DNA from 3 places in the Cupriavidus necator N-1 genome. Region 1 is predicted to be linked to each of the others. Evidence: riboswitches for the same ligand, from Rfam matches in the RefSeq annotation. Region 1 holds a riboswitch; each other region holds the start of a gene.

The links. Region 1 has a riboswitch for glycine ahead of CNE_RS20315 (D-amino acid dehydrogenase). Riboswitches for the same ligand answer to the same signal wherever they lie in the genome.
Region 2: it holds a riboswitch for glycine, as region 1 does, so the genes downstream of both, gcvT (glycine cleavage system aminomethyltransferase GcvT) here and CNE_RS20315 (D-amino acid dehydrogenase) in region 1, are expected to answer to the same signal.
Region 3: it holds a riboswitch for glycine, as region 1 does, so the genes downstream of both, CNE_RS33115 (D-amino acid dehydrogenase) here and CNE_RS20315 (D-amino acid dehydrogenase) in region 1, are expected to answer to the same signal.

Annotation. Positions count from the first base shown of each region.
Region 1 covers NC_015723.1:481,516-484,392, forward strand. The annotation lists gene CNE_RS20310 (branched-chain amino acid ABC transporter permease) at 1-486, shown strand, start outside; gene CNE_RS20315 (D-amino acid dehydrogenase) at 566-1,834, opposite strand; glycine riboswitch at 1,891-2,009, opposite strand; glycine riboswitch at 2,010-2,108, opposite strand; gene CNE_RS20320 (TonB-dependent receptor) at 2,265-2,877, shown strand, end outside.
Region 2 covers NC_015726.1:3,707,490-3,710,366, forward strand. The annotation lists gene CNE_RS17440 (UvrD-helicase domain-containing protein) at 1-934, opposite strand, end outside; gene CNE_RS17445 (glycine zipper 2TM domain-containing protein) at 1,217-1,444, shown strand; glycine riboswitch at 1,519-1,606, shown strand; glycine riboswitch at 1,628-1,753, shown strand; gene gcvT (glycine cleavage system aminomethyltransferase GcvT) at 1,852-2,877, shown strand, end outside.
Region 3 covers NC_015727.1:675,548-678,424, reverse strand. The annotation lists gene CNE_RS33115 (D-amino acid dehydrogenase) at 1-1,276, opposite strand, end outside; glycine riboswitch at 1,321-1,415, opposite strand; gene CNE_RS33110 (solute symporter family protein) at 1,652-2,877, opposite strand, start outside.

The DNA of each region.
Region 1 (2,877 bases):
GCGATCATCGTGGCCGCCTTTGCGCTGATCGTGCGCACGGTGCATTCGCCGTTCGGGCAGATCCTGAAGGCGATCAAGGAGAACGAGCCGCGCGCGGTGTCGCTTGGCTATGACGTCGACCACTTCAAGCTGACCGCCTTCGTGCTGTCGGCGGCGCTGTCGGGGCTGGCCGGCTCGGTCAAGGCACTGGTGCTGGGCTTCGAGACGCTCAGCGACGTGCACTGGTCGATGTCCGGCATGGTGATCTTGATGACGCTGCTGGGGGGCCTCGGCACGCTCACCGGGCCGATTATCGGCGCGTTTGTTGTGATCGCGCTGGAGAACAAGCTTGGCGAACTGGGCGGCTACCTTGCGGCGGTGACGGGCATCGACTGGTTCAACGGGCTCGGTGAATCGGTGTCGATGGTGACGGGCATCATCTTCATCGTGTGCGTGCTGACCTTCCGCAAGGGGATTGTGGGGAGTTTGGGGCGCGGACCCGAATGAGGCGAAACCCGTCCATGCCCCTAGTTCTCTCCCCTCTCCCCTAAATGAGAGAGGGGGGAAAACATCTGCAAGTTCAGGCTCAGGCCTTGGCCAATGCCAGCGACGCACCCGGCGCGACTGCCAGCTTCGCGCCGAGATGCTGGTAGACAATCCCCGCCACCATATCCGCAGTCACCGCCGACAAGGTCCACCCCAGGTGCCCGTGCCCGGTGTTGTAGAAGATGCATGCCGTCCGCCCGCGCCCCACACGCGGCAGCATATCCGGCATCATCGGCCGCAGCCCGGCCCAAGGCACCACGCTGCGCGTGCTGACGCCGGGGAAGCACTGCTGCACCCATTCCACCAGCGGGCGGATGCGGTCGGCGCGGATATCGCGGTTGTAGCCATTGAACTCGGCAGTGCCGGCCACGCGGAAGCGGTCGTCGCCCAGGCGGCTGGTGACCAGCTTGGTTTCGTCGTCGAGCAGGCTCACCACCGGTGCCGCGGCGCGGCTGGCTTCGTCGGTCAGGTTGACCGTGATCGAATAGCCCTTGACCGGATAGATGTTGACGCGGTCGCCCAGCCCCGCGGCCAGTGCGCGGCTGGCGGTGCCGGCGCAGATCACGGCGCCGTCGAAGGTGGAGCTGGCCGTGTCGGCGCCGTCCTGAACGGTCACGGTGGCGCGCCTGCCGTCGGTCTTCACCGCCCGCACGTCCTGGCCGTACAGGCAGCGCACGCCTAGCCGATCGATGGCCGCGGCCAGGCCGCTGGTGAACTTGTGGATGTCGCCGGTGGAATCGCTCTCGGTGAAATAGCCGCCATAGTAGGACCCGGCCAGCGTCGGCTCGATCGCGCGCATCTCCTCGGGCGTCACGGCGCGGCGCTCCAGCCCGCCCTGCGCCAGCAGCGCTGAGACCCGGCCGGCATGGTCGAAGCCGGCCTTGTCGCGGTAGATATGGAGGATGCCTTCCTTCTTCAGGTCGAAATCGATGCCTTCCTGCGCCGCCCAGTCGAACAGGTGCTCACGCGCGGCGATGGCCAGGCGCGCGGTCTCGATGGTGTTACGGCGGTAGTGGGGGATCGCGGCGATGAACTCGGCGAACCAGGACAGCTTGTGCCAGCTGGGCCGGGGATTGAGTAGCAGCGGGGCGTCGTTGCGCAGCATCCATTTCATGCCCTTGACGATGGTCGACCAGTGGGTCCAGACCTCGGCGTTGGAGGCCGACAACTGGCCGCCGTTGGCGAACGAGGTCTCCATGGCGGCATAGCGGTGCCGCTCGAACAGCGTGACGGAGAATCCGCGCCGGGCCAGCGCGTAGGCCGTGGTGACACCCGTGATGCCACCGCCGATGACAGCGATTGATTTCATGATCTGCAGGTTCCAGGAACGTCGATGGTGGGAGCCCGGACGCAATATGCGTGGCGGACGCCCCCTCTGTTCTGGACCTGAGAGATTCACGACACCCGGCCGCCAGGGCGGGGTACGCTTGCTCCTTCGGTATGCCGGCGGACGATAGCGTCCGGCATTCTTCAGAGTGCACTGACTGGTGATGCCGGTCCTTTTGCCTGAGAGTTTCCGGGGCGGTTGCTCCTTCGGCGCTGTGCGCGGCGGGCGCCGCGATAGTCTCTCCCTGCATCACATTGGCTTGACGCCAATCAGGGCAATGTAGTGACAAGGTCCGACGTTGGATATGCGGGTTAACACTTAGGCGGCCTGCCGCCCGCGTCGCTATGTCGCATCGGCCTGCGTCCCCATGCCCCATAAAATGTCAGCGCTCGCTCTCGGGGAGAAGCGCCGTATGCTGCGCTCAGGTGGAGTGAGCCAAAAAAAAAGACGACAACAAGGCTTTCCAGTGAAGAAAAATCGCATTGCACTGGCCGTTTCGGCGGTACTGATGGGCCCCGCCGTCGCCGCCGCCCAGGTGGTGGACGCGCTCGAGCCGCTGCAGGAGGTGGTGGTCTCGGCCAAGTCGGAGCGCGGCGAGACGCCGGCCATACCGCCCAACACGCCCTCGCCGGCCTACGGCATCAGCAGCCGCCGCATGGCCGACTTCAATGTGGTGAACACGGAAGACGCCCTCAAATACGCGCCCAACCTCGCCGTACGCAAGCGCTTCATCGGCGATATGAACTCGATCATCTCGGTGCGCAGCACCAGTTCGCGCCAGTCGGCGCGGGGGCTGGTCTATGCGGACGGCCTGCTGCTGTCCAACCTGCTGGGATCGGACTTCAGCTTCCCGCCGCGCTGGTCGCTGGTCAACAGCGCTGAGATCGAGCGCATGGATGTGCTGTACGGCCCGTATTCGGCGCTGTATCCCGGCAACTCGCTGGGTGCGACGGTGCTGATCACCACGCGCACGCCGGAGAAGTTCGAGGGCGATGCCAGCGTGCAGCTGTTCACGCAGCGCTTCA
Region 2 (2,877 bases), on a different replicon from region 1:
TCTTGTCGAACAGCTTGGGGTTGTTGGCGATGACCGCGTTGGCCGCTTCCAGGATGCGCACGGTGGAGCGGTAGTTCTGCTCCAGCTTGATCACCTTCAGGTCCGGGAAATCGGTCTGCAGCCCGCGCAGGTTGTCCAGCGTGGCGCCGCGCCAGCCATAGATGGCCTGGTCGTCGTCGCCCACCGCGGTAAAGGCCGGCGCGCGCAGGTGCGAGCCGCCCGCCAGCAGTTTCAGCAACTGGTACTGGCAGGCGTTGGTGTCCTGGTATTCGTCGACCAGGAAGTAGCGCAGGCGGTTCTGCCACTTGAGTTGCACGGCTTCATTGCGCGCGAACAGCTCGGCAGGCAGGCGGATCAGGTCGTCGAAATCCACCGCCTGGTAGGCGTGCAGCGTGGCCACGTAGTTGCGGTAGACCAGCGCGGCCTGGTGCTCGTCGGCATTGGCGGCCTGCGCGATCGCTGCCTCCGGATCGACCATGCCGTTCTTCCACAGCGAGATCGTGCCCTGCACGCCGCGGATCAGCTTCTTGTCGGTGGTGCCCAGCTGCTCCTGGATCAGGCCGAAGCAATCATCCGAATCCATAATCGAAAACTGCGGCTTCAGGCCCACGTGCTCGGCCTCCATGCGCAGGATTTGCACCCCGAGCGAGTGGAAGGTACAGACCGTCAGCTGCTTGAGCGGGATGCGCTTGCCCTCGCGCGTGGTCTTGCCCTCCATCAGCTTGCCGATACGCTCCTGCATCTCCTTGGCGGCCTTGTTGGTAAAGGTGACGGCGGCGATATGGCGCGGCTCGAAACCCTTGTCCTCGATCAGATGCGCGATCTTCTGCGTGATCACCCGGGTCTTGCCGGAGCCCGCCCCGGCCAGCACCAGGCAAGGGCCGTCCAGGTAGCGGACGGCTTCAGATTGGGCGGGGTTCAGGCCATGGGTCATGCGAGGGATGCGGTTGGAGGCGGGGAAATCAGCAGGAACAGCGGAAGGCCAGGCGGGACACGCCGGCACCCCAAAAACGGGCTCGGCGGCAAAGCTGACGATGTTAACACGCTGGCCGCGGCAGGTCAGTCAGCGCAAACCGCGTTGACAGGGCCGGTTGTGTCACTGGCGTAACACTTCGTAAAGGCCGGAGCCAATCGCGCAACGCAACGCTCTAACTGATATGTCCCCCGGCCTGCGCGGCGGGGGTGACATGCTTGAATCATCACACCGGAGCCAATAATGAAAACCCTGCAGACTTTGACCAAGGTGACCCTGATCGGCGCGACCGTCGCGGCCTTTGCCGGTTGCGCGGACATGACCCCGAAGCAGCGTAATACCGCCATTGGCGCGGGCGCGGGTGCCGTGGGCGGCGCCATCCTCACCGAAGGCAGTGCGCTGGGTACGCTGGGTGGCGCGGCCGTGGGCGGCGTGATCGGTAACGTTGTCACCGACGACAAGAAGAAGTAAGCCAGACCCGCAGCGACAGGTACGGCAGGCTCCCTGGCCGGTTTGACAAAGGCCGGGGCCTCCCGTACATTGCGCGCATCCGACCGGGAGAGCGCGCATCGCCTGCGCCGCCGAAGGGGTATCACCCGAAAACTCTCAGGCACCACGGACCGATCGGATCGGCATGCAATATGCACACGATGCATGCCGCACTCTGGAGAGCGGCACCCGCCATTCGTGGCGAGCGTGCCCACCGAAGGGGCGCACGAGGATGGGGTCCGGCAGGATCCGCCTTGTAATCTCTCAGGTATCGAGGACAGAGGGGTCATCCGCCGCAGCGGATTGCTACGCCACATTCAGGCGCGGCGAGCGTTGCGGCGGATGGCCCTTTTTTGTTTTCGCCAACCGAGATTGCCCCCGAGGATTCCATGACGCTCCAGGCCACGCCCCTCAACGCCATCCACCGCGCCCTCGGCGCCCGCATGGTTGATTTCGGCGGCTGGGACATGCCGGTCAACTACGGCTCCCAGATCGAAGAACACAATGCCGTGCGCACCGACGCCGGCATGTTCGACGTGTCGCACATGTGCGTGGTCGACCTCACCGGCGCCAATACCCGCAGCTTCCTGCGCGGCCTGCTGGCCAACAATGTCGACAAGCTGCAGACCCCGGGCAAGGCGCTCTACTCCTGCATGCTGGATGAGAAAGGCGGCGTGATCGACGACCTGATCGTCTACTTCTTTGCCGAGGACCGCTTCCGCCTGGTCGTCAACGCCAGCACCGCGCTGGGCGACATCGAATGGATCCGCGCGCGCAATGCCGCCACCGGCAGCGATGTGACCATCACGCCGCGCCGTGAAGATGTTGCGCCTGCAGGCGTGCAGCCTCTGGCCATCGTCGCCGTGCAGGGGCCCAACGCCCGCACCACGGTGTGGAGCACCTTCCCCTCGACCCAGCCGTCGGACACGCTCAAGCCCTTCAACGCCGCCGTGGTCCAGGACCCGGCCATCGGCGAGATCATGGTGGCCCGCACCGGCTACACCGGCGAAGACGGCTTCGAGCTGGTGGTGCCGGCCGAAAACGTTGCCGCCGTCTGGGAAAAGCTGAACGCCGCCGGCGTGCGTCCGGCGGGCCTGGGCGCGCGCGACACCCTGCGCCTGGAAGCCGGCATGAACCTGTACGGCCAGGACATGGATATCAACACCTCGCCGCTGGATGCGGGCCTGGCCTGGACGGTGGACCTGCAGAGCGAGCGCGATTTCACCGGCAAGGCAGCACTGGGCGCGGCCGGTTCGCGCCAGCAATTCCTCGGGCTGATCCTGCGTGACAAAGGCGGCGTCCTGCGCGCCCACCAGAAAGTGATCACCCCGGCCGGTGACGGTGAAATCACCAGCGGCACCTTCAGCCCGTCGCTGTCGCAGTCCATCGCCTTTGCCCGCCTGCCGAAGGATGTC
Region 3 (2,877 bases), on a different replicon from region 1:
GCCCGTGGCCGGTGTTGTAAAACACGCGTGCATGCCGGCCACGGCCGACGCGCGGCATCATGTCAGGCATCATCGGGCGCAAGCCAGCCCACGGCACCACACGCGAAGTACCGATAGCGAAGTTACGGCGTGTCCAGGCGATCAAGGGTTCGATGCGGTCGGCGCGAATGTCGCGGTTGTAACCGTTAAATTCGGCCGTGCCGGCCACACGGAAACGCCCCGCTCCCAGGCGGCTTGTCACGATCTTCGCGCTCTCATCCAGCAGGCTGACCCACGGCGCACCTTGCACACTGGCTTCGTCGTCCAAATGCACGGTGATCGAATAGCCCTTGACCGGATACACATTGATGCGATCCCCCACCATTTGCGCGATATGGCGGCTCCCGACACCGGCGCAGACAACCAGCGCGTCGGCGACGAGTTCCGTCCCAACGTCAGCGCGCGTGGTCGAGAGCTTATCGTCCAGTGTTGTCTGCAACAGGAGGCGAACGCCTTGTTCGGTCATCTCGACGGCCTGCACGTCCACCCCATGCAGGAAGCACACATCGTATTTATGACAGGCCTGCGCGAGGCCGCGCGTGAACTTGTGAATATCGCCGGTGGCGTCTGACGCGGTGAAGTAGCCGCCGTAGTACTGGCCTTGCAGCGTTGGTTCGATCGTCTTGATTTCCTCCGGACTCACAGCATGACGCTCAAGTCCTCCGGCAACGAGGAGAGTGTTGGTCCTGCCTGCGGCCGCAAAGCTCGCTTTGTCGTGATAGATGTGCAGGATGCCGCGATGCTGCAGGTCAAAGTCGATCTGCTCACGCTCTGCCATCTCGAACAGATACTTGCGTGCCTCGATGGCCAACCGAGTGGTCTCGATCGTGTTGCGGCGGTAGCGGGGGATGCTCGCGACGAATTCTCCGAGCCACGAGTATTTATGCCACGATGGCTTGGGATTGAGCAACAGCGGGGCATCTTTCTGCAGCATCCATTTGATACCTTTGAGCAGCGTGCCAGAGCTGTTCCAGACTTCGGCATTGCTGGCGGAAAGCTGGCCACCATTGGCGAACGACGTTTCCATCGCCGGATACAATTGGCGGTCGACGACCGTGACCTGGTAGCCAAGTCTCGAGAGCGTATAAGCGGTAGTGACGCCGGAAATACCGGCGCCGACGATAACAATATGCGTCATGGCAGTCCCTGTGAAGTAAATTCGTGACCGGACGATCCGGCCGTTCACCCCATCTGTCTCGGGACCTGAGAGCTTAGGCGCCAACGGTGCCGGCGCCATCCCCTTCGGTGGGCATGCCTGGCATGCCACTCTCCAGATTTGCAGTAGACGTCACAGTCCTTTTGCCTGAGAGTTTCCGGGGTGGTTGCTCCGTCGGCGCTGGGCACGTGTCCTGCCCAGTCTCTCCTGCGTCGTATCGTGGCCATCAACAACTAATGGCCACTTTTGCGTGCTGCTTGTTCAGCATATCCGATTGGTGTCGGTCATGACTCCTGGTTTTTGACAAGTAATCTCACGCTCCTTGTATCGGTCGACACCACGTTGAAAGCTGTATCTGTCCATACTTCACCAACATGCCGACCGATCAGATCTAAGGCCGTAAATTATCGATTGGCCTTAGCCAGCTGTATCGAGCGTTTCCGTACTTCGCAATGCTTAGTGCGAAATGGCTGCTGCTGCGTTGGCGCCGGTTTCTCGCTGGGCCACCATTCTTGTCCAGATCGATTGAGCACGCGGATCCGGGAAGAGTACCGAAAAGAGGAACACCAACATGAAGCCAAATGGAACGGTGACGAGCGCCGGATTACGCAAGGGGAATAGGGGCACCTCGAGCCCAATCAAGCTTGTCCGACGATCGCGGAGCGCATCGATGGTCGATTGTGCGCTCGCGATGGCGGCGCGCGCCTTTGATAGTTCAGCCCCAAGCTCATCACGGCCGGCTCCGGTCGATGCCGCCATCTTTACCGTCAGGTTCTCGATCTTCCTGGCGGCGGTGGCTTGCGTTCGTTCAGCCTGCGCTCTCTCGAGCAAGGGATACTGCATATTGGGCGACACCAGCACAAGCAGGACTGCTGCAAGTGTCCCCCCGACGACGCCGACGCAAACACCGACAGTGCTACACCGACGCCAGTACAGGGTAAGCAACAACGCTGGGAGATTGGCGGAAGCCGCAACGGCATACGCCAGACTTGAAAGATGCGCAACGTTCTGGCCCTTTGCCTGAATGCTCAGAACAATTGCCACGACACCAACGATTGCGGCGGCGGCCTTGGCTGCGATCACTTGCTCTCGTTCGGATACCTCACCACGACGGATTGCCCCGACGTAGATGTCATGGGCAAGGGCGGAGGCTGCGGCAAGCGTAAGCCCTGCCACCACGGCGACAATCGTTGCAAAGGCGACAGCCGCCACCCACCCGAGGAAGAGATTGCCAGCGAATGAGTTTGCCCCACCCCCAAGGAACTGAGCTAGCAGAGGTGCTGCGAGCGTGCCCCCTTTATCTGCGGCAAGGATTGTGCTGGGTCCGACATAGTAGGCGGCAGAAAAGCCAATCACGATAATCATGAGATGGCAGACGCCAATCCACAACATGGCCCACAAGACAGAAGAGCGCGCAGTCCTGGCATCCTTCACCGTGAAGAATCGCATCAGGATGTGAGGCAAGGCGGCCGTCCCAAGCGTAAGCGCCAAGCCCAGCGATACCTGTTCGACAGGGTTCTTCAAATAGAGGCCAGGCTCGAAGAACTTCCGCGCCAGCGAGGTCCCGTCCACTGCATCATTCTGATTCTGGAAAACCGCAGTCAAATGGTGGGCAACTTTTTGACTCGAAAGAACTTCATTGAAAAGAGAATTGACGTCGAACCCGAATGGATAGAGCGCAA